DNA from 3 places in the Streptomyces sp. AF1A genome. Region 2 is predicted to be linked to each of the others. Evidence: riboswitches for the same ligand, from Rfam matches in the RefSeq annotation. Region 2 holds a riboswitch; each other region holds the start of a gene.
What was found. A riboswitch is a leader RNA that binds a small molecule or an ion and turns the genes downstream of it on or off. The one in region 2 is predicted to bind cyclic di-AMP.
Positions count from the first base shown of each region.

Region 1 (10,248 bases), on a different contig from region 2:
GGACACGGTACGGGACCGGGTACGGGGACGTACGGAGGACTGGCGGGACGTGGCCCGGGAGGGCTCAGCCCTTGAAGCGCGGGAACGCGCTGCGGCCCGCGTACACCGCGGCGTCGTCGAGGATCTCCTCGATGCGGAGCAGCTGGTTGTACTTGGCGACGCGCTCGGAGCGGGCCGGGGCGCCGGTCTTGATCTGGCCGCAGTTGGTGGCGACGGCCAGGTCGGCGATGGTGACGTCCTCGGTCTCGCCGGAGCGGTGGGACATCATGCACTTGAAGCCGCTGCGCTGGGCCAGCTCGACGGCGTCCAGGGTCTCGGTGAGCGAGCCGATCTGGTTGACCTTCACCAGCAGGGCGTTGGCGGCGCCCTCCTCGATGCCGCGGGCCAGGCGCTCGGGGTTGGTGACGAACAGGTCGTCGCCGACGAGCTGGACCTTGTCGCCGAGCTTGTCGGTGATGACCTTCCAGCCGGCCCAGTCGTCCTCGAACAGCGGGTCCTCGATGGAGACGAGCGGATAGGCCGCGACGAGCTCCTCGTAGTACTCCGTCATCTCGGCGGCGGAGCGCTCCTTGCCCTCGAAGAGGTACGTGCCGTCCTTGTAGAACTCGGACGCGGCGACGTCGAGCGCGAGGGCGATCTGCTCGCCGGGCGCGTATCCGGCCTCCTTGATCGCTTCGAGGATGAGGTCGAGGGCCTCGCGGTTGGAGCCGAGGTTCGGGGCGAAGCCGCCCTCGTCGCCGAGGCCGGTGGACAGGCCCTTGTTCTTCAGGACCTTCTTCAGGGTGTGGTAGACCTCGGTGCCCCAGCGCAGGGCCTCGGAGAAGGACTCCGCGCCGATGGGGGCGATCATGAACTCCTGGATGTCCACGTTGGAGTCGGCGTGCGAGCCGCCGTTCAGGATGTTCATCATCGGCACCGGCAGCAGGTGCGCGTTCGGACCGCCCAGGTAGCGGAAGAGCGGCAGGTCGGACGCCTCGGAGGCGGCGTGCGCGACGGCCAGGGAGACGCCGAGGATGGCGTTGGCGCCGAGGGAGCCCTTGTTGTCGGTGGCGTCCAGGTCGAACATGGCCTGGTCGATCAGGCGCTGCTCGGTGGCGTCGTAGCCGACCAGCTCCGGGCCGATCTGCTCGATGACCGCGAGGACGGCCTTCTCGACGCCCTTGCCCTGGTAGCGGTTGGGGTCGCCGTCACGGAGCTCGATGGCCTCGAAGGCGCCGGTGGAGGCGCCGGACGGGACGGCGGCACGACCGGTGCTGCCGTCGTCGAGGCCGACCTCGACCTCGACCGTGGGGTTGCCTCGGGAGTCCAGGATTTCCCGGGCTACGACGACGTCGATGGACGGCACGAGCATCTCCTTCTTGGATGTGACGCTGAAAGTGCGGGGCTGTGTGCCTTACGGCTGTGCCTTGCGACTAGAGCCTAACCGTCCCAGGGGCGCCGGCCACCGACCGACCGCCCCGTGGACGGAAGGGACACGCAGACGGTACCTATTGTTCACTCGCGGAACAAAGGGTGGGTGCACAGGACACGCAAAAAGACCCCGCCCCGGCGCGTACGGGGGAACACGCGCCGGGGCGGGGAGTCCGTGGGGACGGGGGCCGGCCGGAGAGCCGGCCGACGGGGTGGGCCGGGCTTACTTGAGGTGCAGCTGCTGGCCCGGGTAGATGAGGTCGGCGTCCCGCACGATGTCCTTGTTCAGCTGGAACAGCTTCTGCCAGCCGCCCCGGACGTGGTGCCGCACGGCGATGGAGCTGAGGGTGTCACCCTTGACAACCTTGTACTCGCCGTCGCCCTTCTTGACCTTCGTGCCGGTCGGGGTGGTGACGGTCCTGCTCGCCTTCGGCGCCGTACGCGTGGTGGAGCGGGTGGCGGCCTGCCGGTCGGAGCGGGTGGTGGTGCTCTTCGAGGCGGTCGGCGCGGAGCCGTTGTACGGGGTGCTCGTCAGGCCCTTGCCGCAGACCGGCCAGGCGCCCTTGCCCTGCGAGGCGAGGACCTTCTCGGCGACGGCTATCTGCTGCGCCTTGGTGGCCTGGTTGGCCTGCGGGGCATAGGCGGTGCCGCCGTACGCGGCCCAGGTGGAGGCGGAGAACTGCAGACCGCCGTAGTAGCCGTTGCCGGTGTTGATGGACCAGTTGCCGCCGGACTCGCACTGGGCGACCGCGTCCCACTGCGAGGCGGTGGCGGCGGAGGCGTTGCCGGCCGCCATCAGCGGGGCGGCGACCACGGCACCGGTGACACCGGCGATCGCGACGGCACGGTTGGTCTTGGACGGGCGACGGTGCTTGCCCTTGCCGGAGAACAGCATGGATCGATCCCCTCACCGACGCCTGCGAGGTGAGCTGTCGGGTTCGGGCCGGTTGAGTTGCCCGGCCGCGCCCCTCTCGTGAGGCGCGGCTTCACCCCGAGCCGGTCCGGCGTCAACCGCCGGGACCGGCACCTACCTTGGGTCCCCCGCTCCTGCCTGCGGCGCATGACGCGACGACTGTTCCCGGGCAACCGCTGGCAGGATTCGGCGTTGCGGCTGCCGGGGCTCGTGAGGACGAGCGGATCGACCGTAGACAGGCGGTCGGCGGAATTTCAAAGGCGATCAGGGCTTCTGAGACTCATCCCACACTTTCACCGAACCGGACATCAGGTGCGAAGTGGGGCGTCAACTCCCGCTAGTCCGCGTCCGTTTCCGTACCGACTTTCAGGGTCTGACCGGCATTGATGTGGTTCGGGTCGGCGCCGATGGCCTTCTTGTTCGCGGAGTAGAGGGCGTGCCATCCGCCGTCGACGTCAAGGGAGTCGGCGATGGAGGCGAGGGTGTCGCCCTCGCGGACGGTGTAGGCGCCGGCCCCCGGAGAGGCGTGCCGGCCGGACGAGGTGGCGTTCTGTCCGTTTGCCGCGCTTTCGTCCGCACTGCCGCCACGGTGACGCCCGCCGCTGCCGAGGGAGCCGGTGTCCACCAGGCTCCAAGAAGCGACGGGTTGCTGGGAATTGTCCGCTTCGCCCACCGGAGGGATGGCAGGGGGGGAGGCGGTGTCACCCTGGGAGGCTCCGGTGTCGATAGAGGGCGACTTGTCCGACTTGGGGGTCTTGGTCTCCGGGGAGCCGGTGGCCGTCCCCGGGTCCGCCGTCGCGTCCCCGGCGGAGCCGGGGGTCGCCGAGACCGTCGAGTCGGAGGACGAGCCGTCGCCGGAGCCGGAGTTGGCGTCGGACGAGGGCAGGGAATCCGACAAGCCGGACGAGTCGGAGGTGTCGCTCGATCCGGACGAGTCGCCCGAATCGTGGCCGTGGCCGGAGCCGCCGACGCCCGTGTCGACGTCCACGGAACCCGTGTTGGAGGTCAGCCCGGACAGCAGGGCGCAGGTGGCCCAGGGAGTGGTGCCCTGGTCGGCGAGGATCTTCTCGGCGACGGCGATCTGCTGCGAGCGGCTGGCCCGGTCGGCGCTCGGGGCGTACTGCGTGCCGCCGTACTTGGCCCAGTCGGCCTGGGATATCTGCAGGCCGCCGTGGTAGCCGTTGCCGGTGTCCGCGCTCCAGATGCCGCCGCTCTCGCACTCGGCCACCTTGTCCCACGTGGTTCCGTCGGCCGCGTTGGCGCTCGCGGCGCCCAGGAGGGGGATCGCGATGGCGGAGCCGGTCACTCCGGCCGCGACGAGGAGGGCCGGAGCCTGACGGGGGCGACGGTGACGACCGTTCCCGGAGAGCATGCGGAAGCCTTTCGTGCGACGGCAGAACCGCGTGGCGGCGACGTGTGCCGCCACACTGATGGGTGAACGTATAGGCAGACGATCACTTGTCACAAGTTCATGCCGCGCAGATCACGTGAAGATCACATAGTTGAACGCCCTTCACGTTTGCCGTTCTGCGGCCTTTCCGGCCTCCGGGGTGAACTCCACGGGCAGGGTGCGCAGGCCCCGCATGATGAGCCCGCCGCGCCACCGCAGATCGGCCGGATCGGCCCCGAGCCGCAGGTCGGGCAGCCGGGACAGGAGCGTGGCCAGCGCGGTTCGCCCTTCCAGGCGGGCGAGCGGCGCGCCGAGGCAGTAGTGGATGCCGTGCCCGTAGCCGAGGTGCTGGTTGTCCCGCCTGGCGAGGTCCAGCACGTCCGGGTCGGCGAACCGCTCCGGGTCCCGGTCGGCGGCGGCCAGGACGACGAGCACGGGGTCGCCGGGCGCGATGCGCTGCCCGCCGATGGTGAGCGGCTCGGTGGCGAAGCGCCAGGTGGCCAGCTCCACCGGGCCGTCGTAGCGCAGGAGTTCCTCCACTCCGGTCGCCAGGAGGCCGTGCTCGCCCCGGGCGAGGGAGTCCTGGAGACGGTGGCGCTGCTCGGGGTGGGTGAGCAGGGCGTACGTGCCGTTGCCGATGAGGTTGACGGTGGTCTCGAAGCCGGCGAACAGCAGGATGAAGGCCATCGCGGCGGCCTCGTTCTCGGTGAGGTGCTCGCCGTGGTCGAAGGCGCGGATGAGACCGGAGATGAGGTCCTCGCCGGGCCTGGGCTCGGCGGGCAGCGCCTGCCGCTTCCTGTGGATCAGCTCGGCCAGGTAGCCGCGCATCATCTTGACCGACCGGGCGACCCCGCCGCGCCGCCCCCCGCCGTGCCCCGCTTTTGTATGTCGCAGCATCATGCCCGCCCAGTCCCGGAAGTCGTCCTGGTCCTCGCGCGGGACGCCGAGCAGGTCGCAGATGGCGTAGATGGGCAGCGGAAAGGCGAACTCGTGGATGAGGTCGGCGCTGCCGCGGGCGGCGAAGCCGTCGATGAGCCGGTCGGTCAGCTCCTGCACCCGCGGCGCGAACTCGGCGACCCGGCGGGGCGTGAACGCCTTGCTGACCAGCCGGCGCAGCCGGGTGTGGTCCGGCGGGTCGATGTTCAGCAGATGCGTCATCAGCTCGGCCTTCCGCTCGCCCGGAATGCCGGTCTTGCCCTTGGCGTGCGCCGGCTCGTCGTGATGCGCCGGGTTCTTGCTCAGCCGCTGGTCGGCCAGGGCCTGCCGGGCGTCGGCGTACCGCGTCACCAGCCACGCCTCGACCCCGCTGGGCAGTCGCGTCCGGTGCACCGGCGCGTGCTGTCGCAGCCAGGCGTAGGCGGGATACGGGTCGGAGGCGAACTCCCAGCCGAAGAGGGCGGGCGCGCCGTCGTCGGGGCGGTACTGCTCGGTCACCCCTCGACCGTATCCGGCGGCGGGCTACCGGCTCTCGTTCGGGCCGGGGCCCTCCGCCGCGCGTATCGCGTCCCGGTAGGCGCGGGCCGCTGCTCGCAGGGCCGCTTCCGGGTCGATGCCGTCGGCTTCGGCGCGCACGGCGAGCGCGAGGAGCTCGTAGCCGACGCCCTCGCCCCGGGGGAGGGGGACGTCCAGGCCGGCGATGCGGGTGCGGGAGGCGAGTTTGGCGGCGAGGGCCAGGCCGGGCTGGCCGAGCGGGACGCCCTCCGTGACCGAGGTGCGCCGCTTCTCCTCGGCCTTGGTGCGCAGCCAGTGCTCCTTGACGTCCTCCGGGGTCTCGGCCTTCTCGTCGCCGAAGACGTGCGGGTGGCGGTGGATCAGCTTGGCGACGATGCCGGCGGCCACGTCGTCGATGGAGAACGGCTCGTCCGGGTCCTCCTCGGCGATGCTGGAGTGGAAGACGACCTGGAGGAGGACGTCGCCGAGCTCCTCGCGCAGCTCCGCGCGGTCGCCCGCCTCGATCGCCTCGACCAGTTCGTACGCCTCCTCGATGCCGTACTTGGCCAGGCCCTCGTGGGTCTGCCGGGAGGACCAGGGGCACTCGGCGCGAATGCGGTCCATGACCTGGACGAGGTCGAGCAGGCGGGCGCCGGGCAGGTCGTAGGAGGCGGGCAGCAGCTCCAGATCCGGCATGCGCACCCGGCCCGTGCCGGCCAGCCTGGCCAGGCCGTCGGTGAGGGCCGGCTCGCCCTCCCCGGTCGCCACGACCACCACGCTCCGCCCGCCGGCGCAGGCGCCGACCAGCTCCTCGGCGGTGGGCGAGGCCTGTGTCACCGCTATCCCGGCCTCCCGCAGATACGGCAGCTGCGGATGGGCGCCGTCCGCGCAGAGCACGGCGTCGGCGGCGCGCAGGGCCTGCCAGGCGGGCCAGGACAGCAGGCCGGGGGCGACGCGGTGGCTGGTGGTGAGCAGGACGATGCGGCCGGGGTCGGCGGAGTCCGGGCCGGTGGGCCCGGCGCCGGTGGCTTCGGGGCTGGATGCGTTCACGCTCCGAACGTAACCCACCGCGGCGGCGAGCGGATCTCCGTTGTCCACAGGCCCGGGGGATCGTGTGATCGTATGACCACTGAGCCCTCCTCGGGCCTGCCCGCCGCCCCGCCGTTCCGGCTCCCCGGCGGCCCTACGCCGTCAGCGGCTGCCCGCCCGACGCCGTCGAGACCTCCCGCACCCACGGCGTCTTGGCGTCCACCCGGCTGCTCTTCTGCACGTCCCAGGTGCCGTACCGCGGGTTGAGGTCGACGTGCAGCTCCTGCGAGGCCTTCGACAAGGCCTTCCAGAAGGCGGGCTGGGTGGGGTCGGTGCCGAGCCGGGCCGCCAGCTTCTGCGCCTCCACCTGCAGCCGCAGGTTGTCGTCGAGGCGCGCGGGCGCGATGCCGTACTTCTGCAGCCAGGCGGTCTCCAGGCCCTTGGAGCCGCCCGCCTGCTGCTCCAGGCTCGCGCGCATCTGCTGGATCTCCCTGCGGGTGACCGTGACGCCCTCGTCCTGCGCGGCCCGGTGCAGCACCCGGTCGAGGACCATGTTGTGCAGGGTGTCGCGGGTGAGGCTGCTGGTGGCGGCCAGCACCTGCTGGTACTGGGTCGGGTCCGGCACCGCGGCCCGCTGGGCCCGCCGGACCTCGTTGACCCGGTTCTCCAGCTGGGAGACGGTGATGCGCTGTCCTCCGACGACGGCCGCCGTGCCCGGGTGCGCATCGTTTCCGCAGGCGGTCAGGAGGGGTGCCGCGGCGGCGATCGCGGCGGTGAGGACGAGCGCGGTGCGACGGCGGCGGTGCAAGGAGAACCTCCAGGGGAGATTGTGCGACGGTGCACAAGGTCTTGCGGTGATCGATGGTAGGCAGCGGCACTGCTCCGGCCAACCCATTCGACCAACGATTCACCGCGACTTCGGGCACCGCCGCGCCCTCGCGCGCTCCGCTCAGCCGGTGATGGCCACCGGGGCGTCCCAGGCGTCACGGTCCACGGTGATCGTGTAGCCGCCCCGCGTCTCCTTGCTGTTCACCATGTACTGGTGGGCGCGGCTGTGGTTGGTGAACTGCTTGGAGCCCCACGGCCAGTCCGTGGTCGTCGTGTTGTGCTTGTCCCACAGCGCGTACCAGAGGTTGCCCGGCAGGTCCGTCTTGTCGGACGCGGTGGCGACGGCCTTGGCGCTGGAGCTGGTGAAGCCGTAGTAACCCGCCCGGTACGTCTTGGCGTGCAGCGCCTTGTCGAAGGCGCGTACGTACGTCAGCACGGCGGTGTTGCACGACGTGTTCGTGGTGTCGTACGCCTCCATGTCGAGGTAGATCGGGCTGCCCGCCTTCATGCCGAGCGCCGACGCCTTGGCCACCGCGTCGGCGCCGTCGGAGGCGCCGAGGGAGGCGGCGGTGGAGGCCGTCATCTTCTCCGGGTTGGAGCCGGACTGGCAGGACGGCTGGGCGCCGACGTAGATCGGGACGAGCTTCCAGCCGAGCGAGCTGACCGACTTCACCCAGGAGGCGGTGAGGTTGGGCTGGGAGCAGCCGCGGTTCTTGCCGCCCACGTACACGGCGGCGGCGCCGTAGAAGCCGGTGTGCCAGGCCTTCATCGCCGACAGCGAGGGCGCGGCGCACGTGTCGAACGCGCGGCCGGTGAACGTCTTCTGCGCCGGCCAGGTGGTGGCCGCCATGGAGGCCTGCGCGGCGACCCCGGCCCCGGCGGCGACGGCGGCCCCGGCCACCGCCCACGTGATGTATCTGCGCTTCCTGGACTGCCGATGGCCGGCCATGAGTCCCCACCCCTGTTCGTACGTACCTGGCAAAGCGAAGCGCAACCTATCCAGCGCTCTTCATACCGTTGGAAAAAGCGATCCCCTGAGGATCACAAGATTTGTTCAGGGAAGCGCAAAGACTATCCGCGCACCTGCCCCAGCCACTGCAGCGTGCGGCGGATGTCCGCCGCGAGGGGGTGCGCCGGGCCGTGCACGCGCTCCACGTCCATCAGCAGCCGCGCGAGGGTGTCGTGGGCGGCCGGCCGGTCGCCCAGCGCGAGCAGCAGATGGCCGATGCGCCGGCGGACGTCGTGGGCCTGCTGCGGGTCGCCGGAGACGTACTGGTTCTCGTAGTACGGCAGCAGCGCGCGGTACTCGGCGAGCGCCGCCGCGGGCTCGCCGAGCTGCTCCAGGCACTGCGCGGCCTCGTAGCGGAAGCGCAGGGACTGCGGGTCGGCCTGGCCGGCCTCGGCGGCGCGTTCGTCGGCGAGCCGGCGCAGTTCGGGCAGCGCGCGCCGGTACTGGCCGTCGTCCATGAGGGTCGCCGCGTACTGCTTGCGCAGGGTGCGCACGACCGGCGAGTGGTCGCCGTGCCGCTGGGCCGCCACGGGCAGGATCGCGCCCAGGATGTCGACGGCCTGGGTGATGCGCCCCTCCCCCAGGAGGCGCTTGACCTCGTCGACGGCGGCGGCGACATCCGGCTTCCCGGCCGCCGGCGGCGCCGACGCGACCGGGGCGGGCTGGGGCGCGGGCGTGCGCGCGCGGTCCGGCCACGGGGCGTGCGGGCGCAGGAAGGGCCGCGTGGGATCCAGGGGCGCCCCGGTGGGCATGCCGCGCGGGGGCAGCAGCGGAGCCAGCTCCTCGTACACCTGCTGCGCGGAGGCCGGCCGGTGCTGCGGGTCCTTGGCGAGCAGGCGCAGGACGACGCTCTCGAGCGCCTCCGGGACCTCCGGGCGGATACGGCGCACGGGCAGCGGGGGCTCGTACAGGTGGCGGTGCAGCACGCCGAGCGCCGTCGTGCCCGCGAACGGCACGTCGCCGCTGAGCAGTTCGTGCAGCAGCACCCCGAGCGCGTACAGGTCGGTGTACGGGCCGACCGCGCCGCCCATCGCCTGCTCGGGCGCCATGTAGGCGGGCGAGCCGATCGGGGAGCCGGTGTGGGTGAGGCGGGTGGTGTCCGTGTCCATGACGGAGGCCACGCCCAGGTCGAGGACCGTGACCGTGCCGTCCTGCTTCACCATCACGTTGCGCGGCTTGAGGTCGCGGTGGATGATCGGCACGGCGTGCACGGCGCTCAGCACGGCGCACAGTTGCGCGGCCACCGCCACCGCCCACTGCCACGGGTACGGGTCGTGCTCGGCCAGGTGGTCGGAGAGGTCGGCGCCGTCCACGTACTGCATGACGAGGAACAGCTCCTCGCCCTCGCTGCCCGCGTCGTGCACCGTCACCAGACCGGGGTGGTCCACCTGCGCGGTCACCCGGCACTCGCGCACGAAGCGGCGGCGCAGCTCGTCCGCCTCCTGGCCGGCCACCTTGTCGGGGCGCAGCAGCTTCACCGCCACGCGCCGGTCGAGCCGCTGGTCGTACGCCGTCCACACCTGGCCCATGCCGCCCTGCCCGATGAGGGTGGACAGTTCGTAGCGGCCGGCGACGACACGTCCTGTCGCCACGGTCACCTTCCGCCCTCGTCGTGCCCGTCGTGCTTGCGCAGGAAGTCGCTCAGCTCGTCCAGTTCGGCGCGCACCTGGTCGATGTGGCTGGGCGCGGGGCGCTGGGGCGGCGCGGGAACGGGTGGCTGGGGCAGGGACACGGCGGGCGTCGGGGCCGGGGTGTACGGGGGCTGCGGCAGGCTCGGCGCGCTCGTCGCGCCGAACGGCGGCACGGGCTGCGGGTACGCGTAGCCCGGCCCCGGCGGCAGGTGCCCGGTGTGGGCCTGGCGGAGCCGGCTGAAGTGGCGTATGTCCGCGTAGAGGTAGTAGGCGACGCAGGCCACGGCGTTCAGCAACAGGATGATCATGCCCGCGTTGCCGTTCGGGGTGCTGAAGTCGTCGGTGTGGTCCGTGCTGAGGAAGGCGAAGCTGATGCAGAGGACCAGCACCGACCCCGCGAAGAACAGCCACTCGGCACGCCTGCGGGTCACGATCGCCGCGCGCAGCGGCGCCACCCACGCCAGGAAGCCGATGCTGAGGAGCGCCACGGCCACGAAGATCACACGCAGCACGACCAGCACCCCGGTCGAGGGTGGCTGCGGGCGAGGCGGCGCGTAGCCGGGGCCTTGCATGGCTGCTCCTGGAGGCCTGATGGGTTGCTTGACGG
Region 1 is NZ_JBLEBI010000027.1:5,746-15,993, reverse strand. Features, by position in the region: gene eno (phosphopyruvate hydratase) at 65-1,351, opposite strand; gene ACLU3S_RS11535 (transglycosylase family protein) at 1,634-2,305, opposite strand; cyclic di-AMP (ydaO/yuaA leader) riboswitch at 2,310-2,479, opposite strand; gene ACLU3S_RS11530 (transglycosylase family protein) at 2,661-3,695, opposite strand; gene ACLU3S_RS11525 (cytochrome P450 family protein) at 3,837-5,147, opposite strand; gene ACLU3S_RS11520 (nucleoside triphosphate pyrophosphohydrolase) at 5,172-6,194, opposite strand; gene ACLU3S_RS11515 (SurA N-terminal domain-containing protein) at 6,328-6,981, opposite strand; gene ACLU3S_RS11510 (glycoside hydrolase domain-containing protein) at 7,123-7,950, opposite strand; gene ACLU3S_RS11505 (protein kinase domain-containing protein) at 8,073-9,566, opposite strand; gene ACLU3S_RS11500 (hypothetical protein) at 9,605-10,213, opposite strand.
Region 1: another riboswitch for cyclic di-AMP. It lies ahead of ACLU3S_RS11535 (transglycosylase family protein); the one in region 2 lies ahead of ACLU3S_RS29700 (peptidoglycan DD-metalloendopeptidase family protein).

Region 2 (10,248 bases):
TGGAGTCGGCGCTGCGCCGCGCGAAGCGCTTCCACGGCCCGGTCCTGGTCCACTGCCTCACCGAGAAGGGCCGCGGCTACGAGCCCGCCCTCGCCCACGAGGAGGACCACTTCCACGCCGTCGGCGCGATGGACCCGCTGACCTGCGAGCCGCTCGCGCCGTCCAAGGGGCCGTCCTGGACCTCGGTGTTCGGCGACGAGATCGTGCGGATCGGCGAGGAGCGCGAGGACGTCGTCGCCATCACGGCGGCCATGCTGCACCCGGTCGGCCTCGGCGCGTTCGCCGAGCGCTTTCCCGACCGGGTGTGGGACGTGGGCATCGCCGAACAGCACGCGGCCGTCTCCGCGGCCGGCCTCGCCACCGGCGGACTGCACCCGGTCGTCGCCGTGTACGCCACGTTCCTCAACCGCGCCTTCGACCAGCTGCTGATGGACGTCGCCCTGCATCGCTGCGGGGTCACCTTCGTGCTGGACCGGGCCGGCGTCACCGGCGTCGACGGGCCGTCGCACAACGGCATGTGGGACATGTCCGTGCTCCAGGTCGTCCCCGGGCTCAGGATCGCCGCCCCGCGCGACGCCGACCAGCTGCGCGCCCAGCTGCGCGAGGCCGTCGCGGTGGACGACGCGCCCACGATGATCCGCTTCCCGAAGGAGTCCGTCGGCCCGCGCATTCCCGCCGTCGACCACGTGGGCGGCATGGACGTGCTGTTCCGGGCCGAGCGTCCCGAGGTCCTGCTGGTCGCCGTGGGCGTGATGGCGCCGGTGTGCCTGCAGGCCGCGGAGCTGCTGGCGGCGCGCGGCATCGGGTGCACGGTGGTGGACCCCCGCTGGGTCAAGCCGGTCGACCCCGCCCTGCCCGGCCTCGCCGCCGAGCACCGCCTGGTGGCCGTCGTGGAGGACAACAGCCGTGCCGCCGGGGTGGGTTCGGCCGTGGCGCTGACGCTGGGCGACGCCGACGTGGACGTGCCGGTACGGCGCTTCGGCATCCCGGAGCAGTTCCTCGCGCACGCCAAGCGCAGCGAGGTGCTGGCCGACATCGGCCTCACGCCCGTCGAGATCGCCGGGCGGATCAGCGCGAGCCTGGCCGCCGGGGACGCGGACGGTACAGTCAAGGAGAGTGAATGACCACCGAGTTCGACCTCGGCGCCCTGCTCGCCGAGCGCGGAGCCGAGCGCTACGAGCTGCACACGAAGTACCTGAACCCGCAGCTCCCGCGCATGCTGCGCACCATCGGCTTCGACAAGGTCTACGAGCGTGGTGAGGGCGCCCACTTCTTCGACGCGGAGGGCAACGACTACCTGGACATGCTCGCCGGGTTCGGGGTGATGGGCCTCGGCCGCCACCACCCGGTGGTCCGCAAGGCGCTGCACGACGTCCTGGACCTGGACCTCGCCGACCTCACCCGCTTCGACTGCCAGCCGCTGCCCGGCCTGCTCGCGCAGCGGCTGCTGACCCACAGCCCGCACCTGGACCGGGTGTTCTTCGGCAACAGCGGCACCGAAGCGGTCGAGACCGCCCTGAAGTTCGCCCGGTACGCCACCGGCAGGCCCCGCGTCCTGTACTGCGAGCACGCCTTCCACGGCCTGACCACCGGCTCGCTGTCGGTGAACGGCGAGAGCGGCTTCCGCGAGGGCTTCGCCCCGCTGCTGCCCGACACCGCCGTGCCCCTCGGCGACCTCGACGCCCTGGCCCGGGAGCTGAAGAAGGGCGACGTGGCCGCCCTGATCGTCGAGCCGATCCAGGGCAAGGGCGTGCACGAGGCCCCGCCCGGCTATCTGCGGGCCGCGCAGGAGCTGCTGCACAAGCACAAGGCGCTGCTCATCGCCGACGAGGTGCAGACCGGCCTCGGCCGCACCGGCGACTTCTACGCCTACCAGCACGAGGACGGCGTCGAACCCGACCTGGTGTGCGTCGCCAAGGCGCTCTCCGGCGGCTACGTCCCCGTCGGCGCCACCCTGGGCCGTGACTGGATCTTCAAGAAGGTCTACTCCTCCATGGACCGGGTGCTGGTCCACTCGGCGAGCTTCGGCTCCAACGCCCAGGCGATGGCGTGCGGGCTCGCCGTGCTGTCGGTCATGGAGAACGAGCAGATCGTCGCCGGCGTGCGCGCCACCGGCGAGCTGCTCAAGTCCCGGCTGACCGCGCTGATCGACACGTACGAACTGCTCGCGGACGTCCGCGGCCGGGGCCTGATGATCGGCATCGAGTTCGGCCGGCCGTCCTCGCTGAAGCTGCGCAGCCGGTGGACCATGCTGCAGGCCGCGCGCAAGGGGCTGTTCGCCCAGATGGTCGTCGTGCCGCTGCTGCAGCGGCACCGGATCCTCACCCAGGTCTCCGGAGACCATCTGGAGGTGATCAAACTCATCCCGCCGCTCGTCATCGACGAGGCCGACGTGGACCGGTTCGTGGACGCCTTCACGGCGGTCATGGACGACGCCCACAGCGGCGGCGGCCTGATGTGGGACTTCGGCAAGACACTGATCAAGCAGGCGGTGGCCAATCGCTGATCAGACGCCGAGCACGGGGAGGAGCGCGTGGACGACGACGAGCGCGTACGCCAGCGTGAGCACGCCCAGGACGGTCCCCGTGACGGCGATCCACCGCCTGCCGATGCCGCGGCCCGCGTAGTGGACGCCCATGAGGCCGAAGGCGACGGCGAGGCCGCCGCCGAGGACCATCAGGGGAACCATGAGCAGCGTCAGCCGCGGCACGAAACCCGTCGCCGCCGTCAGCCCCAGGAACAGTGAGACGGCGCCGAGGGCGGCGGCGGGTGTGTCGTGGCAGTCGGCCGGAGCGCTTGCGGGCATGCGGGTCCCCCTGGTTTTGAACGCGTTCAATTCCTAGGGGCAGCCTAGCAAGCCGGGGGTGATCCGGGGTGCCCACCGCTTTTGCCTGTGAGGCAAGAAATTTGCCTCCAGGGCAATGTTCGGGCTGAATGGAGGCATGAACGCCTCAGACGCCGCGCCCGCGGCGGGCGAGGGCGACGACCTGCCCGTCGTCGCGCCGCAACTGCGCGCCCAGCGCCGGGGGGCCGGCCTCACACTGGAGGCCGCGGCACGAGCCGCCGGCCTCTCACCGGCGCATCTGTCGCGCCTGGAGACCGGGCAGCGGCAACCCTCGCTGCCGCTGCTGCTCTCGCTCGCCCGGATCTACGGTACGACCGTCTCCGAGCTGCTCGGCGAGACGGTCGCCGACCGCAACGCGATCGTGCGGTCCGCCGACATGGAGCCGACCCGAGCGGGCGGCTGGACCTACTTCCAGGCCGGTGCGCCCGGCCGCGGCATGCAGGCCCTGCGCGTGCGCGTGCCGTACGGCTCGCAGGGCGACATCGTGCGCGTCCATCCGGGCGAGGAGTGGCTGTACGTCCTGACGGGGCGGCTGCGCCTGCGCCTCGGCGACACCGCGCACCTGCTCGCGCCCGGCGACAGCGCGCACTTCGACTCGCTCACCCCGCACCGCCTCGTCGCCGAGGACCGGGGCGGCGTCGAGCTGCTGTTCGTCCACACCCTGCTGCAGAGCCCCATGGCCGCGCTGTGCCTGGGACCCCTGACCGGAGAGCTGCCATGAGTGACTTCGAGACCAAGTTCCCGCGATCCCTGTGGATCCGGCTGATCATCTACATCGCCGTCGGCCATCTCCTGGCCGCCTTCCTCTACCTGCTCTTCGCGATCGGCGGCAAGGGCTGACCCCGCTCAGTCCAGCAGGCGCGCCCGCAGCCGCTCCCGGGTCTGCGGGGTGAGCCGGAGCCCCTGCTCCAGGTAGGTGTCCACGCCGCCCCAGGTCTCCTCGATGCTCCCGAAGGCCGCCGCCAGATACTCGGCGCGAGCGTCGAAGAGCGGGCTGAGCAGCTCCATCACCTCGGGGGTGTACGCCGTCGCCGGGCTGCCGTTGCGGTGGACCTTGTAGCGGCGGTGCTTGGCGTTGGACTCCAGGTAGTCGGCGACGATCGCGTCGCGCTCCACACCCACGGCGAGCAGCGTGACCGCTATCGAGATGCCCGCGCGGTCCTTGCCGGCCGCGCAGTGCATCAGCGCGGGCACGCTGTCCTCGGCGAGCGCGTGCAGCACCCGGGAGTGCTCGGCGGTGCGCTCCTTGACGATCTTGCGGTACGAGGTGACCATCCGGGCCGCCCCCTGGCCGTCGTCGAGGATCGCGCGCAGCTGGTCGACGTCGCCGTCGCGGACCATCTTCCAGAACTCCGCGCCGTCGGCCGGGTCGCTCAGCGGCAGGTTCACATTGCGCACCCCGGGCAGTTCGACGTCCGGGCCCTCGAGCCTGTGGTCGGCCGCGTTGCGGAAGTCGAAGATCGTGTGCAGGCCCAGGGAGGCGAGGAAGGCCGCGTCCTCCTCGGTCGCGTGCGCCAGATGCCCGCTGCGGAACAGCACGCCGTGCCGCACGCGCCGGCCGTCCACGGTCGGCAGCCCGCCCACATCACGGAAATTGCGCACTCCGGCCAGCTCCGGCTCGGTCGACGGGACCTGCTGCGTCACGGGGGCTCCTCCCGGTCGGCCCCGCCGTCGCGGCTCGTCGGCGGGCGCTGCGTCGACGATACGACATTGATTTCCACGGGCAATGAGTTGTCCACAGGCATTGTCACCTGGGGCCACAGGGCCTGATGATGTTCGCACTTGAGCGGATCTGTTGTTACCTGTGAGGTCTCGATGGTGGACATAGCCGAAGACGGTCGTACGTGGCTCCTGTCGGGGCCGGCCAGCAGTTACGCCCTGCATCTCACCGACGCGGACGAGCTGCTGCACCTCCATTGGGGCCCGCGGATCGCGCTCGCGGACGCCGAGGCCCTGGCGGTGGCCCCGCTGCCCGGCTACTGGCCGTTCGAGTCCCCCCTCGACGGTCGCGAGGAGTACCCGGTCGAGGGCGGCCCGCGCTTCGTGCGCCCCGCCCTGTCCGTGCGCACGCGGGAGCGGCGCGGCACGCAGTGGCGCTTCGTGTCGCAGGACACCGAGGACGGGGAGCTGCGGCTGCGGTTCGACGACGACGGGCTCGCGATCACCCTGCAGTACCGGATGCGCGGCGACGTCGTCGAGCGCCGGGTGACCGTGGAGAACGGCGGGCACGTGCCCGTGGAGCTGCTGCGCGCCGACGCGGCCACCTGGACCCTGCCCGACCGCGAGGGCTGGCGACTGTCCCAGCTGCACGGCCGCTGGGCCGCCGAGTCCCGGCTCACCCGGGCGCCGCTCACCTACGGCGAGAAGGTGATCGGCAGCCGCCGCGGGCACACCGGCCACCAGCACCTGCCCTGGGTGGCCCTCGACACCGACGCCACCGAGGAGCACGGCGAGGTGTACGGCTGCGCGCTCGGCTGGTCCGGCTCCTGGCGCATCTCGGTCGCCCAGCTCCCGGACGCCCGCGTGCAGATCACGGGCGGCGCCGGCCACGACGACTCGGGCCTGCTGCTCCTTCAGCCCGGGGAGTCGTACACCACGCCGGTCTTCGCCGGTCTGTGGAGCGGGGACGGCTTCGGCGGCGCCAGCCGCACCTGGCACGCCTACCAGCGCGCCCACGTCGTCCCGGACGCCGAGCGGGACCGTCCGGTGCTCTTCAACTCCTGGGAGGCGACGAACTTCGACATCTCCGAGGAGCAGCAGACCGCCCTGGCGCGCCGGGCCGCCGCGATCGGCGTCGAACTGTTCGTGGTCGACGACGGCTGGTTCGGCGCCCGCACCAGCGACCGCGCCGGCCTCGGCGACTGGACCCCGAACCCCGACCGCTTCCCGCACGGCCTGAAGCCCCTCGCCGACCAGGTGCACGACCTCGGCATGCAGTTCGGCATCTGGGTCGAACCCGAGATGGTCAACCAGGACAGCGAGCTGTACCGCGCCCACCCCGACTGGGTGCAGTACCGGACAGGACGCGACCGGACGGAGTTCCGCCATCAGCTGGTGCTGAACCTCGCCCGTGAGGACGTCCAGGAGTACCTGTGGGAGCAGCTGGACGCGCTGCTCTCCAGCGCCCCGATCGACTACGTGAAGTGGGACTTCAACCGCTGCTTCAGCGACGCCGGCTGGCCCGGGGAGCCGTACCCGCAGCGGCTCTGGGTGGACCACGTCCGCGCCCTGTACGCCCTGCTGGACCGGCTGCGGGCCGCCCATCCCGGGGTGGCCTTCGAGTCCTGCTCGGGCGGCGGCGGCCGGATCGACCTGGGTGTGATGAGCCGCACCGACCAGGTGTGGACCTCCGACAACACCGACCCGCTGGACCGGCTCGCCATCCAGCACGGCTTCAGCCAGATCCACCCGGCCCGGGTCATGGCCGCCTGGGTCACCGACAGCCCGAACGTTCAGCTCAACGGCAGGGTCAGCTCGCTGCGGTTCCGCTTCGTCAGCGCCATGTCGGGCGTCCTCGGCGTCGGCGGCGACCTCACCGAGTGGAGCGAGGGGGAACTGGCCGAGGCCCGGCGGTGGGTGGAGCTGTACAAGGAGATCCGTCCGGTCGTCCAGCGCGGCGACCAGTACCGGCTGCTGCCCCCGACGGGCGGCCTGAGCGCCGTCCAGTACCTCCTGGGCGACGAGGCCGTGGTCCTCGCCTGGCTCCAGGCGCAGAGCTACGGCGAGCCCGCGCCGGCGGTGCGGCTGCGCGGCCTCGACCCGACGGCGTCGTACGAATGCCGCGAAACAGGCGAAGTGCACCGGGGTGCGGTTCTGCTGCACCACGGGCTGCGCACCGGGCTCAAGGGCGACCTGGATGCGACGGTCGTCCGGCTGCGCCGCATCTGAGCCGCCTGTCCGAATTGACGGCTTAATTCCAACTCAGTGCGTAATAAGGGAGCATGGCGGGATGGGGCGTGAGAAAGGTCATATCCGTGACCGTGCGTCGCGCGTCATGTCCACGTAATTCCGGTGCGGGAAAAGGGAATTCGCTGAGTGAACGGGCGGGAATTCACGGAGTGTGACGGTGAATTCCCGCCTTTGGATCTCCATGCCGGGAACGCCGTGAACCGGGTGCTTGTTTCAGCGCCTCCCGCTCCCTTACGTTCGGCCCGAATCCGGACGGAACGCCGAATCCTGCCGCCGCCCGGAGCCCCACACACTTGACCCGTGTTCGGCAGGAGCGGGGGACCCACCAGGTACCACTGCCTGTCCGGTCTCCGCGACAGGCTCGGGGTGAAGCCGCGCACCGCGCGGCCGGACATCTCCAGTCCGAACCCGACAGCTGACCTCGCAGGCGTCGGAGAGGAATGCGCCATGCCCGCCAAGGGAAAGCACCGACGTCCCAAGACCCCGCGTTTTTCCCGCTCCATTGCCGCCGCCGGAACCGGCGGCGCCGCGCTGGCCCTCCCGCTCATAGGGGCCACCGGGGCGCACGCGGCCACCCCCGCCCAGCCGGTTTCCGGAAAGGCCGTCCAGTCCCTTGCGGTCGCCGTGAAGAAGCCGGTCGCCCAGGCGCATTCGACCCTGCGCACCTACACGGTGAAGTCCGGCGACTGCCTTTCGACGATCGCCTACGAGCAGCACGTCCGCGGCGGCTGGCAGCGGCTCTACGAGGACAACCGGCAGGCCGTCGGCGACGACCCGTCGCTGGTCCACCCGGGCCTGAAGCTCACCCTCGACGGTCAGGCCGCCCCGGCCCGCACCGCGCCCGCCGCCCCGGAGCCCTCCTCGGAGAGCTCGCAGTCCCGCTCGGGCGCCTCGCAGGACTCCGGCACCCACGCGACGCCGTCGGCCCCGTCCGCCGGCGCCGCCGACACGCACGCCACCTCCACCGGCTACACCCTCCCGGTGACCGGCGCCACCATCGGCACCGGCTACGGCGTGGCCGGCATCCACTGGTCCAGCGGCCACCACACGGGCGTCGACTTCGTCGTCCCGACCGGCACCCCGGTCAAGGCCGTCGCCGCGGGCACCGTCGTCACCGCGGGCTGGGGCGGCGCCTACGGCAACCAGGTCGTCATCAGGCTGAACGACGGCCACTACGCCCAGTACGGCCACCTCTCCCAGCTCTCCGTCTCGGCCGGCCAGACCGTGACCGAGGGGCAGCAGATCGGCCTGTCCGGCGCCACCGGCAACGTCACCGGCCCGCACCTGCACTTCGAGATCCGCACCACGCCGGACTACGGCTCGGACATCGACCCGGTCGCCTACCTCCGCGAACACGGCGTCACCGTCGGCTGACGGGCCGCCGGCCGCCCCGAACCACCTTCCTGACACGCACACCGAAGGCCGGACCCCGATCCCCGGGGCCGGCCTTCGGTGTGCGTGGCGGACCGGTGTGCCGGCCCTCTGTGCACGGCCCGGCCGACCGGCCGTCAACAGCCCTGGCGGTGGCCGTATTCCTGGAACGCGGGCCCAACGGGAGTGGTTCTTCTCACCGGTCGTCAACCCCTGCCTACGGTCGCGTAGGTCACACCCGAAGGTGAATCATGGTCCGACGTGGCAGACGATTCGAAGAATGACAACAGATCAGTGATCGGGTCGTACGTGGCGGTGGGGGACAGCTTCACCGAGGGGGTCGGCGACCCCGGCCCCGACGGCGCCTTCGTGGGCTGGGCCGACCGGCTCGCGGTCCTGCTCGCCGACCGGCGGCCCGAGGGCGACTTCCAGTACACCAATCTCGCCGTGCGCGGAAAGCTGCTGGACCAGATCGTGGCCGACCAGGTGCCGCAGGCCGTCGAACTCGCACCGGACCTGGTCTCCTTCTGCGCCGGCGGCAACGACATCATCCGCCCCGGTACCGACCCCGACGAGGTCGCCGAGCGCTTCGAGCGGGCCGTGGCCCGGCTGACCGGGGCCGCCGGCACGGTCCTGGTGACCACCGGCTTCGACACCCGCGGCGTCCCCCTGCTCAAGCATCTGCGCGGCAAGATCGCCACCTACAACGGGCACGTGCGCGCCATCGCCGACCGGTACGGCTGCCCCGTGCTCGACCTGTGGTCGCTCAAGTCCGTGCAGGACCGCAGGGCCTGGGACAGCGACCGGCTGCACCTCTCGCCCGAGGGGCACACGCGCGTGGCGCTGCGGGCCGGCCAGGCCCTCGGCCTCGACGTGCCGGCCGACCCCGAGCAGGCGTGGCCTCCGCTGCCGCCCAGGGGCACTCTGGAGGTCCGCCTGGACGACGTCCACTGGGCCCGCGAGCACCTCGTCCCCTGGATCGGCCGCCGGCTGCGCGGCGAGTCCTCGGGCGACCACGTCACCGCGAAGGGCACCCTGTCCCCGGACGACATCAGGACGCGCATCGCTTCCGTGGCCTGATGCGGTCCCGGCGAGTGTGCGTCCGTGCCGCGTCGCGTGGTGCGGGGGCGCGCGGGTCTTACGGGTTTCGTCCGGCCGGGGTCTTGTGGTCCACGGCCGGACGGGCAGGGCGTGCATCGCCTTCGTGGCCTGATCCAGCCCCGCCGAGCGTGCTCCCGCACCGCGCGGGGGCACGCTCGTCTCACCGCTCTCGTCCGGTCAGGGCCTTGCGGTCCACGCCGATTTCCCGGGCGAGCGCCTCGTCCACCCACTCCCGGGCCCGGGCCCGCGGCACTGCCCCCGGATACGAGGTCAGCTGCACGGCGAGGCCGTCCAGCAGCGCGGTCAGTCGCAGCGCGGAGCCCGCCGGGTCGGCGCACGCGAACTCGCCCGCCGCCACACCCTCGGCGATGACCTCGGCGATCGCGGCCTTCCACTGCCGGTCCAGGTCCCGGGTGACCTCCCGCAGCGCGGGCTCGCGCAGCGCCACCGCCCAGCCCTCGATCCACAGCCGCCAGCCCTTGGCCTGACCGGTCGGCGCGTACCAGCGCACGGCGGCCCGCAGCCGGCGCAGCGCGGAGGTCCGCCGCCCCAGCAGCCCGCGCAGGTGGGCGAGATCGTCCTGGGCCGCGTAGGTGAACGCGGCGGCCACCAGCTTCTCCTTCGTCGAGAAGTGGTACAGCACCAGCGCGTTGCTCACCCCGAGTGCCGCGGCCACGTCGGCGATCCTGACCGCCGCCACGCCCCGCGCCTCGATCTGCTCGATGGCGGCCCGCAGCAGCTCTTCCCGCCGCTCCGCCACGCTCAACCGCACTCTCGCCACGCGGTCACCCTAACGGGTCCCAACGGCGGCGCCGAGGGGCGCGGTTCGCCCCCGCCGACGCCTGAGCCCGCGACGCGACCGGCCGGCACACCAGGTCATGCGGCGCCCACCGCACCGGCGCCGCGCGGCCGACAGGTCAGGGGCGGATGCAGTGCGGCCGCGGCAGGCACGCCGGTGCCGTCAGCGGTACCACCCGAAGCGTTCCGCGATCACCGGCAGCCGGTCGGTGACCAGGGCGTGG
Region 2 is NZ_JBLEBI010000163.1:4,336-14,583, reverse strand. Features, by position in the region: gene dxs (1-deoxy-D-xylulose-5-phosphate synthase) at 1-1,124, shown strand, start outside; gene ACLU3S_RS29730 (aspartate aminotransferase family protein) at 1,121-2,506, shown strand; gene ACLU3S_RS29725 (hypothetical protein) at 2,507-2,806, opposite strand; gene ACLU3S_RS29720 (helix-turn-helix domain-containing protein) at 2,943-3,566, shown strand; gene ACLU3S_RS29715 (DUF6126 family protein) at 3,563-3,685, shown strand; gene ACLU3S_RS29710 (tyrosine-protein phosphatase) at 3,692-4,489, opposite strand; gene ACLU3S_RS29705 (alpha-galactosidase) at 4,661-6,733, shown strand; cyclic di-AMP (ydaO/yuaA leader) riboswitch at 7,041-7,197, shown strand; gene ACLU3S_RS29700 (peptidoglycan DD-metalloendopeptidase family protein) at 7,202-8,128, shown strand; gene ACLU3S_RS29695 (SGNH/GDSL hydrolase family protein) at 8,420-9,205, shown strand; gene ACLU3S_RS29690 (TetR/AcrR family transcriptional regulator) at 9,387-10,007, opposite strand; gene ACLU3S_RS29685 (Glu/Leu/Phe/Val dehydrogenase dimerization domain-containing protein) at 10,188-10,248, opposite strand, start outside.

Region 3 (10,248 bases), on a different contig from region 2:
CGGCGTCGGTGGCGTCGGCGATCACAAGCCGCCGCTGGTCGCCACGGAGACCGCGCCGGGCGGTCGCCGCCGACTCGTGACCCGCAAACCGGACCGCGGGCAGATCGTCGCCCTGCTCCTCATGGTCATCGTGTCCATGGTCTTCGTGGGCAGCGTCAACCTGACCAGCGCGGCCAAGGCGTATCTGGTGCCCGCCGTGCTCGTCGCGGCCGGCGTCGCCCTCGTCTGGCGCCAGGCGGACAACGCCCGCCGGGCCCGCTGGGTCGAGGTGGGCCGCCGGCGCCGCACCCTGACCCTGCTGCGGGCGGCCGGCGGTGTCGTGCTGGTCACGGCCGGCGTCTCGGCCATTTTCGTCCTGCAGGGCTCGGCCGCCCACCTCGGCGCCGTCCTGCAGGCGGCGCTCGCCGTCCTCGTCGGTATCACGCTGCTCGCAGGTCCCTATCTGGTCCGGATGACCCAGGACCTGTCCGAGGAGCGCCTGATGCGCATCCGCGCCCAGGAGCGAGCCGAGGTCGCCGCGCACGTCCACGACTCCGTGCTGCACACCCTCACCCTGATCCAGCGCAACGCCGACAACGCGAGCGAGGTCCGCCGCCTCGCCCGCGCCCAGGAGCGGGACCTGCGCACCTGGCTGTACAAGCCGGAGGGCACCGGCAAGGACGAGGCCGACGAGCCGGACACGGTCGCCGAGGCGGTGCGGCGCAACGCCGCCGAGGTCGAGGACAAGCACGGTGTACCCATTGAGGTCGTCGTCGTGGGCGACTGCGCGCTCGACGAGAGAACCGGGGCGCAGATGCAGGCCGCGCGCGAGGCGATGGTGAACGCGGCCAAGTACGGTGGCGAGGGCGGTGCCGTACAGGTCTACGCCGAAGTCGAGGGGAGGACGGTCTTCGTGTCCGTGCGCGACCGCGGTCCGGGCTTCGACCTCGACGCGATACCCGCCGACCGCATGGGTGTCAGAGAATCGATCATCGGCCGTATGGAGCGCAACGGCGGTACGGCCCGGCTGCGGGCGGTGCCGGGCGGCGGCACGGAGGTCGAGCTGGAGATGGAGAGGGCGGAGAAGACGGCATGAGCGACGCGACCGAGGCGAACGGCACGCCGGGAGCGGGGGAGGCGGCCGGGCGGCACGTACGGGTGGTGCTCGTGGACGACCACCGGATGTTCCGCACCGGCGTCCAGGCGGAGATCGGCCAGACCGCGGAGACCGGCGTCGAGGTGGTCGGCGAGGCCGCGGACGTCGACCAGGCGGTCACGGTCATCACCGCGACCCGGCCCGAGGTGGTCCTGCTCGACGTTCATCTGCCCGGCGGCGGCGGGGTGGAGGTGCTGCGCCGGTGCGCGGCGTTGATGGCGGACGCCGAGCGGCCCGTCCGCTTCCTCGCGCTGTCCGTGTCGGACGCGGCGGAGGACGTGATCGGCGTGATCCGCGGCGGCGCCCGCGGCTATGTCACCAAGACCATCACCGGGGCCGACCTGGTCGACTCCATCTTCCGGGTCCAGGACGGCGACGCGGTGTTCTCCCCGCGGCTGGCCGGGTTCGTGCTCGACGCCTTCGCCTCCACCGACGCCCCGCCCGTCGACGAGGATCTGGACCGCCTCACCCAGCGCGAGCGCGAGGTGCTGCGCCTGATCGCGCGCGGCTACGCCTACAAGGAGATCGCCAAGCAGCTGTACATCTCGGTGAAGACGGTCGAGTCCCATGTCTCGGCGGTACTGCGCAAGCTCCAGCTGTCCAACCGGCACGAGCTGACCCGCTGGGCGACCGCGCGCCGACTGGTCTGACACCCGGGGGGCGGGGCCTCACGCCACCCGGGTCGCGCCCGCGAACGGCATCTCGTCGATCGGTGCCACGCGCACCGGTGCCGAGGGGTTCGGGGCGTGGATCATCCGGCCGTTGCCGATGTAGATGCCGACATGGCTGACGCCGGAGTAGAAGAACACCAGGTCGCCCGGCTCGAGCTCGGAGCGGGAGACGCGCCGGCCGGCGTCGATCTGGGCGTAGGTGGTGCGGGGCAGGGAGATCCCGGCGGAGCGGTAGGCGGCCTGGACCAGGCCCGAGCAGTCGAAGGCGTCGGGGCCGGTCGCGCCCCACACGTAGGGGCTGCCCAGCTTGGCGTAGGCGTAGGCGAGGGCCGCCGCCGCGCGGGCGTTCGGAGCGGCGACGGATCCGGCCAGCGACTGCCGGGTGCCGGCGCCCGACCGGGAGGCCCGTCCCGGGTCGGCACCGGTGAGCCGGCTGCGCTCCTCGGGGCTGAGCCGCGCCAGCAACTGCCGGGCCTCGCTCAGCTTGCCGGTGATGATCTTCTTCTGCCGTCGCAGCTCGTCCTGTCGTGACCGCAGCGACTTCAGCTCCGCCTGGGCGGCGCCGCGCAACCGCTCGATGTCCTGCAGTTGTCGGCGCACCTGGGACACGGCGGCGGCCTGCCGGTCGCCGGCCCGCTCCGCGAACTGCGCGTCGTCCAGGTACCGGTCCGGGTCGCTGGACAGGGCGAGCTGCCAGGCGGGGTCGATGCCGCCGTCGCGGTACTGCGCGGCCGCGATCGAACCGAGCGCGTCCCGGGCGGAGTTGAGCTTCCGCTGCTTGCGGGCGGCCTCGTCGCGCAGGGAGTTCAGCCGCCGCTGCGCCGCGTCCGCCTTCTCCTTGGCCCCGTCGTACTTCTCCGTGGCGGTCTCGGCCTCCTGGTACAGCCGGTCGACCTTGGCCTTCACCTGCCCCGGCGTCAGCTGCGGCTCGGCGTGGCCCGTCCCGTCGAAGCCCGTCGCGGTGGCCGCACCCGCCAGGGCGAGGGTGGCGGCCGCCCGGGCGGTATGGCCGCTGAGCGTGCGTTGCCGGGGCTTGCGGTGCGCTGCCACCTGGGCGGTCACGTCCTTCCGTGCGACTCGTACGACCGGGTGCGGTCGGTACGCCCGGCGGTGGCCCGCACAGGGGGAACGGGCCACCGCCGGGCCTTTCTCGGCGGAGGTGGCCGACGGCCGCCCCTGGCCCGGGCGGCGGTGGGGAGCCGGTCACCTGGGGGAGGACGCTAGGCCCGACGGTGACGGACAGGTAACGCGGTGTACGGAACTGGTGCCCGACGGATCGGATCGTGGCCGTATGTGACCGCCTGCGCGGTCCGGAGTCGTCCCCTTCACGCAGCGTGGTGACCGAAGCGCGGAAAGCGGGACGGGCGGGAGCGGTGGGGTGCTATGGGTCGCATATATGCAAGACCGGCCCCAGCGCGGTCGGCGTCCTCAGGGTGGCCCGGCTGGGGGCTCCCGGACGTCGTCCCCGGGACGGTGGCGGGAGTCCCGGCATGCGCTGACGGGTCGCCGTGCGCCGGCCGGCGGCCACGGCCCGGTGCCGCGGCTCCACCACGCCAAGGTCCCGGGAACGGCACCCTGCCGTCTCCAGGGCTGTGGGCGACGAATTAGGCTCCGGCCCCATGGACGTACTCATCCATCTCTTCGTCGGCCTGCACATCCTCGGCATCGCCGCGCTGCTCGGCGGTTTCCTCACCCAGATGAAGGCGATGGGCCAGGGCACGGCCCGCTTCGTCCCCGCAATGCTGCACGGCGCACTGACCATGCTGGTCACCGGCGTGGTCCTGGTCGGGCTCAACGAGGCCGGCGACCACCACGTCAACACGATCAAGATCGGCCTGAAGCTGGCGCTGCTGATCGTGATCCTCGGCCTGGTCTACGTCAAGCGCGACGAGGAGCGCGTCGACAAGGCGCAGTTCGGGCTGGTCGGGGCGCTGACCGCGGTGAACGTGTTCATCGCCGTGCTGTGGACCTGACGCTCGTCGCCCCCTTGACCGCCCCGGCGTGGGCGCCGAGCGCACCGGCGGCGACCCACAGCCACGCCCCCACCGCCACCCAGGTCAGCACGCGTCCCGGCCCGTGGAGCCACGGGACGCCCACGGCGGTCGCGACGGACAGCGTCGCCGCCGCCGTCATCCCCAGCGGGAAGACCATCGACCACCGGCGCAGGTCGTAGCCGAGCCGCGGCCGTGCGACCTCGGCGGCCAGCAGGACCAGACACCAGGCCAGGTCCAGGACGAGCAGCGCGACCGTCACGACGCGCAGCACGTGACGGTCGTCGCCGTCCCAGAGGTACATGCCGGCATCCCCGGCCACGAGCAGTCTGGCGCCGGCCAGCGCCGAGATGGCGAGCGCCCCGCCCGCGATCCAGTGGTCCCCGGCGCCCACCAGCACCTGTCGCGCGTCGAAGCGGGCCAGCGCGACGGCGTAGAGCACCAGACCCAGCCAGAACACCACGAGGGCCGTGTGCGCGAGCCACGGTGTGCGCGTGGCCGCGGCCAGCGTGGCCGCCAGTACGGCCGGCCCCTGTGTGGCCACACAACCCAGGAACACCGCGCCGGGCATGCGCCGCCCCCAGTGCCGTACGACGAGCAGGAGCAGCACCGGCCAGAGCAGCGCCGCGAGCGCCAGCAGCGCCTCGGCCAGGGTCTGCTGTCCGAGCGCCGACAGCCTCGTGCCCAGGACGGCGGTCGCGGCGACGGCGGTGAGCGACCCGGGGCTCCGGGCATCGTCCACCCAGCGCCGCCGGTCGACGGCCAGACGCAGCACGAAGTCGGCGCCCAGCGCGATCCAGCCGACCACCGTCAGTGCCAGCGCCGCCCGGGAGACCGTCTCGTAGCCCGCCAGATGCAGGCTGACCGACACGATGCCGGTCGCCATCACGGCGGCACCGGCGGCCGGTGGCCGGTCCGCCCACCACGCACGCAGACCTGGGATGCCGGGCATGCGCCCGATGCTAGGCAGTGGCACGGAGCCCGGGGCGCGGGGCACGCGCGCGTGGGGGCGAAAAACACCCGCATCCCGGGAGAGACCCCGGGCGGCGCCCGCTCGCTCAGGCCGGCCGCACCACGCTGCGGACGACCGAGTCGCCGCCGTGGTGGACGGACTCCTCGCGGACGTACGCGCCCGGGCCGGGGGCGTGGATCATCATGCCGTCGCCGGTGCAGAGGCCGACGTGCCCGAGGTCGTCGTGGAAGAAGATCAGATCGCCGGGGCGGGCCTCGGCCAGCGGGACCGCACTGCCGGCGCCGGCCTGGTCGCAGGTGCTGCGCGGCAGGGAGACGCCGGCGGACTTCCACGCGGCCTGGGTCAGGCCCGAGCAGTCGTAGGAGCCGGGGCCGCTGGCGCCCCACACGCACGGCTTGCCGATCTGGGCGCGGGCGAAGGCGACGGCCTTCTCGGCCCGGGTGACGCTCGAGGAGCCTGCCGCCGGACTCACCGCCGCACCCATCGCCGCGGCCTCCCGCTGCCCGCTTCGCTGGACGGCGGCGGTGCGTGGCTTCTCCGGCGCCGTCAGCTGAGACAGCAGCACGCGCGCGGTGGCGAGCTTTTTCTGGACGGCGGCCTTCGCGGCCCTCGGGTCGGACGGCGACTCGGCCCGCGTCCCGACGGGCGACGCGGCCGGCATCCGGTGCACGGCCGAGCCCGGAGCGCGGTGTTCCGCCTCGACCGGGGCCATGCGCACCGCGCTCGGGATGCGGTGTTCCGTCTCGGCGGGGGCCATGCGCGCCGTGGTCGTGATGCGGTGTTCCGATTCGGCGGGGGCCATGCGCGCCGTCGCTGGGGTGTGGGGCTGTGCCTCGGCCGGGGCCATGAGCCGCGCCGTGACCGGCGTGTGGGGCTGTGCCTCGGCCAGGATCGTGGGCTGTGCCGCGGGCGGGGCGTGGAGCGGCGCCTCCGTCGTGGCCATGGGGCGCATCCCAGCCGCGGCCTGGGGCTGCGGCCCCGCGGCGGCCCGGCGTTGCGACGGCAGGGGAGCCCGGGCGGGTGCCGGGGCCGGAGCAGGGCCGGAAACACCGTCAGCACCGTCAGCGGCCCGGTTCGGGGCGGCCCGTACGGCAGTCCGCGGGCCCCTGGTGGCCTGCTGGCGCTCGACCGCGCTCTTCACGCGGGAGGCGAGCCGGTCCATCACCCGGCTCGGGTCGAAGTAGTCGTGCGCGGCCTCCGGGAGCGCGTCGGGCTCGTCGCGCGGTCTGCCGAGCCGGCCCGCGCGCCGGGTGACCTCCTCCCGGAGGACACCTGCCCGCCCGCGCTGCCTGCCCGCGGTCTCCTCCGCCTCCTTCTCCGTCGCCGACTCCGCCCGGCGGTAGAGATCGTCGATCTTCTTCTCGATCTCCTCCAGGGTGGGCCGGCCGTGCCCGGTGGCGGGGGCGGCCTCGGCGGTCTGGGGGAGCAGGGCCACCGAGGTCAGTGCGGCGGTGGCGAGGGCGGGGGTGCGGATGCCCGCGCCCTGGGTCCCGGCGGGGCGCGGCTTGCGGTGCGACGCCAAGGGAGGCGACTCCTTCCAACGTGCCGCCTACCGGGTTAGCTGTCGGGTTCGGGCGGATGCTTCGGAAGGGTTGCCCTACGGCGTCGTCCCGGGCGGGAGTCGGCCGATTCACCCCAGGATCGGTGGGTCCCCGGCTCCGGGCACCGTGCGGGTGCACCGGACTCGGCGGAGGCCGCTCGACCCGGCGAGGTTCACCGGAGAGGGAGCGCGCGGCCTGACGGAAACCTAGCCAACTCGTGTGTCTCCTGTGAAGGTTGGTGTGCGGTATGTCCGATACATTTCCGTGACCTGAGGGCGGATTCACGCGCACGTGACCAGGCGCTTCCGCAGGGTGAGGAGTGGAACGACGCCCTCCGCGCGAAGTACGACAGCCTCCGCGCGAAGACGGCCTCTCCGGTGAACCGGCCGTGTTCCGGGGACGGGGACCGGTTGTCAGTCGGGCGCCCTAGACTCGGAGAGCGATGAGCAGCCTCTTTGACGACAGCTTCCTGGCGGACCTCCAGCCCCCCCGCGGGCGCGAGGAGGAGCCCCCGCCTCCGCCCGAGGACGATCACGCTCCGGAGCCGATTCCGGACGATCTGTTCGGCGGGAAGTTCGACGTGCCGCCGGACCGGGACGCGTACTACCGCGACGGCGCGCCGCGCCCGGCGATCGACTCGGCGGCGCTGCTGGAGGGGCTGAACGAGAACCAGCGCGCCGCGGTCGTGCACGCCGGCTCCCCGCTGCTCATCGTGGCCGGCGCCGGGTCCGGCAAGACCCGTGTGCTCACCCACCGCATCGCCCATCTGCTCGCCGAGCGCAACGTGCATCCGGGTCAGATCCTCGCGATCACGTTCACCAACAAGGCCGCGGGCGAGATGAAGGAGCGCGTCGAGCAGCTCGTCGGCCCGCGCGCGAACGCGATGTGGGTGATGACCTTCCACAGCGCGTGCGTGCGCATCCTGCGCCGCGAGAGCAAGAAGCTCGGCTTCACCTCCAGCTTCTCGATCTACGACGCCGCCGACAGCAAGCGCCTGATGGCCCTGGTCTGTCGCGACCTGGACCTCGACCCCAAACGCTTCCCGCCGAAGTCCTTCAGCGCCAAGATCAGCAACCTGAAGAACGAGCTGATCGACGAGGAGGACTTCGCCGCCCAGGCCGCCGACGGCTTCGAGAAGACCCTCGCCCAGGCCTACGCGCTCTACCAGTCGCGGCTGCGCGAGGCCAACGCGCTGGACTTCGACGACCTGATCATGACGACGGTCAACCTGCTGCGCGCCTTCCCCGACGTCGCGGAGCACTACCGCCGCCGTTTCCGGCACGTCCTGGTCGACGAGTACCAGGACACCAACCACGCCCAGTACGCGCTCGTACGGGAACTCGTCGGCACCGGAGAACACGGCGGGGACACCCCGCCCGGCGAGCACGACCTCCCGCCCGCCGAGCTGTGCGTCGTGGGTGACGCGGACCAGTCGATCTACGCCTTCCGGGGTGCGACGATCCGCAACATCCTCCAGTTCGAGGAGGACTACCCGGACGCGACGACGATCCTGCTGGAGCAGAACTACCGCTCCACGCAGACCATCCTGTCCGCCGCCAACGCGGTCATCGAGCGCAACGAGTCGCGCCGCCCGAAGAACCTGTGGACCAACGCCGGCCAGGGCGCGCGGATCACCGGCTACGTCGCGGACACCGAGCACGACGAGGCCCAGTTCGTCGCGGACGAGATAGACCGCCTGGTCGACGCGGGCGAGGCCAAGGCCGGCGACGTCGCCGTGTTCTACCGCACCAACGCCCAGTCCCGTGTCTTCGAAGAGGTCTTCATCCGCGTCGGCCTGCCCTACAAGGTCGTCGGCGGCGTCCGCTTCTACGAGCGCAAGGAGGTCCGGGACGTCCTGGCCTACCTGCGGGTCCTCGCCAACCCCGAGGACTCGGTGCCGCTGCGCCGCATCCTCAACGTGCCCAAGCGGGGCATCGGCGAGCGGGCGGAGGCGATGATCGACGCCCTCGCCCAGCGCGAGAAGATCAGCTTCCCGCAGGCGCTCAAGCGCGTCGACGAGGCGTACGGCATGGCCGCGCGCTCCGCCAACGCGGTCAAGCGGTTCAACACGCTGATGGAGGACCTGCGCACCATCGTGGAGTCCGGCGCCGGACCGGCCACCGTCCTGGAGGCCATACTCGAACGCACCGGCTACCTGGCCGAGTTGCAGGCCTCGACCGACCCGCAGGACGAGACCCGCATCGAGAACCTGCAGGAACTCGCGGCCGTGGCCCTGGAGTTCGAGCAGGAGCGCGGCGAGGGCGAGAGCGCCACGCTCGCCGACTTCCTGGAGCAGGTCGCCCTGGTCGCCGACTCCGACCAGATCCCCGACGAGGAGGACGGCGACGGCGTCATCACCCTGATGACCCTGCACACCGCCAAGGGCCTGGAGTTCCCGGTCGTCTTCCTGACCGGCATGGAGGACGGCGTCTTCCCGCACATGCGCGCCCTCGGCCAGACCAAGGAGCTGGAGGAGGAGCGGCGCCTGGCCTACGTGGGCATCACCCGCGCGCGGGAGCGGCTGTACCTCACGCGGTCGGCGATGCGCAGCGCCTGGGGGCAGCCGTCGTACAACCCGCCGTCCCGCTTCCTGGAGGAGATTCCGGCCACCCACGTGGACTGGAAGCGGACGGGGGCGACGGCCCCGGTGTCCTCCGGCCCGGCCTCCGGGATCGCGGCCTCGCTGTCCTCGACCCGCTCGCGCTCGTCGGCCTCGGGCGCGTCCGGTTTCGCCACGCGGCGGACCGCGGAGAAGCCGGTTGTCGCGCTGGCCGTCGGGGACCGGGTCACGCACGACCAGTTCGGGCTCGGCACGGTCGTCGCGGTGAAGGGGACGGGCGCGAACGCGGAGGCGACGATCGACTTCGGCGACGCCAAGCCGAAGCGGCTGCTGCTGCGGTACGCGCCGGTGGAGAAGCTGTAGCGCGCCGAGGGCGTGGCGAAAGCGTAGGGCAGCCGGGGGCGCGGCCCCCGGGCTCTACGTCGGATCGAGCCCGTGGCTGCGCAGCCACGGCAGCGGGTCCACGGCCGCCCCGCCCGCCGGGTGCACCTCGAAGTGCAGGTGGGGGCCGGTGGAGTTGCCGGAGTTGCCGGAGTAGGCGATCGGCTGGCCGGCCTTCACGGCCGTGCCGGGGGCGACGCGGTAGCTGGACAGGTGGCAGTACCAGGTCTGCGTGCCGTCCTTGGCGGTCAGTATCAGCATGTTGCCGTAGGCGCTGTTCCACTTGGTGGTGACGACGCCGTCCGTCGCGGCCATCACCGTGGTGCCGTAGCCGACGGGGAAGTCGATGCCCGTGTGCACGGACATCCAGTTCACGCCCGCCTGGCCGAAGTAGGCGCTGAGCCCCTTCTCGGTGACCGGGAGGACGAACTTGGGGCGCAGCCGCTCCTTGAGCGCGGCCTCCGCGGCCGCCTTCTTCTTCTCCAGCTCCTGCTGCGCCTTGAGGTCGATCCGCTCCTGGGTGCGGCTCGCCCGGTCGGCGAAGTCGTCGGCGCCGGCCGACAGGGTCCTGAGCTGGGTGTCGAGCTTGCTGTTGGCGACCGACGGCTTGACCGCGTGCGCGTCCGCAGCGGAGGCGGTGGTGTCCTTGCCGCCGTCGTCGCGCATCGCGCCGACGGAGGCCGCGGCGATCCCCGCCACGCCCATCACGCAGACCGAGGGCACGGCCACGGTCAGCAGCGCGGAGCGCTTGGCGGGGGTACGGCGCCGCGAACGCGCGGCGCCCCGCGCACCCGCACGGCTCACCGGAACCGGGGTGACCTCTTCCTGCTCCTCCAGCAGTTCGGGCACGGGGGGCAGTTCACCGGTCCGGGTCAGCTCGTCCTCGAGACCGTGAGGTTCACCGAATGCGGCGCCCTCGTAGGGCAGTTGCTCGAAGGCCGCGGTCGCCTGCGGGTCGCCGGCCTGCTCGAACGTGGCGGTCGCCTGCCGGCCGAA
Region 3 is NZ_JBLEBI010000075.1:15,952-26,199, forward strand. Features, by position in the region: gene ACLU3S_RS20585 (PspC domain-containing protein) at 1-1,075, shown strand, start outside; gene ACLU3S_RS20590 (LuxR C-terminal-related transcriptional regulator) at 1,072-1,785, shown strand; gene ACLU3S_RS20595 (NlpC/P60 family protein) at 1,804-2,856, opposite strand; gene ACLU3S_RS20600 (hypothetical protein) at 3,426-3,779, shown strand; gene ACLU3S_RS20605 (tellurite resistance/C4-dicarboxylate transporter family protein) at 3,757-4,749, opposite strand; gene ACLU3S_RS20610 (NlpC/P60 family protein) at 4,856-6,292, opposite strand; cyclic di-AMP (ydaO/yuaA leader) riboswitch at 6,300-6,470, opposite strand; gene pcrA (DNA helicase PcrA) at 6,754-9,234, shown strand; gene ACLU3S_RS20620 (M23 family metallopeptidase) at 9,289-10,248, opposite strand, start outside.
Region 3: another riboswitch for cyclic di-AMP. It lies ahead of ACLU3S_RS20610 (NlpC/P60 family protein); the one in region 2 lies ahead of ACLU3S_RS29700 (peptidoglycan DD-metalloendopeptidase family protein).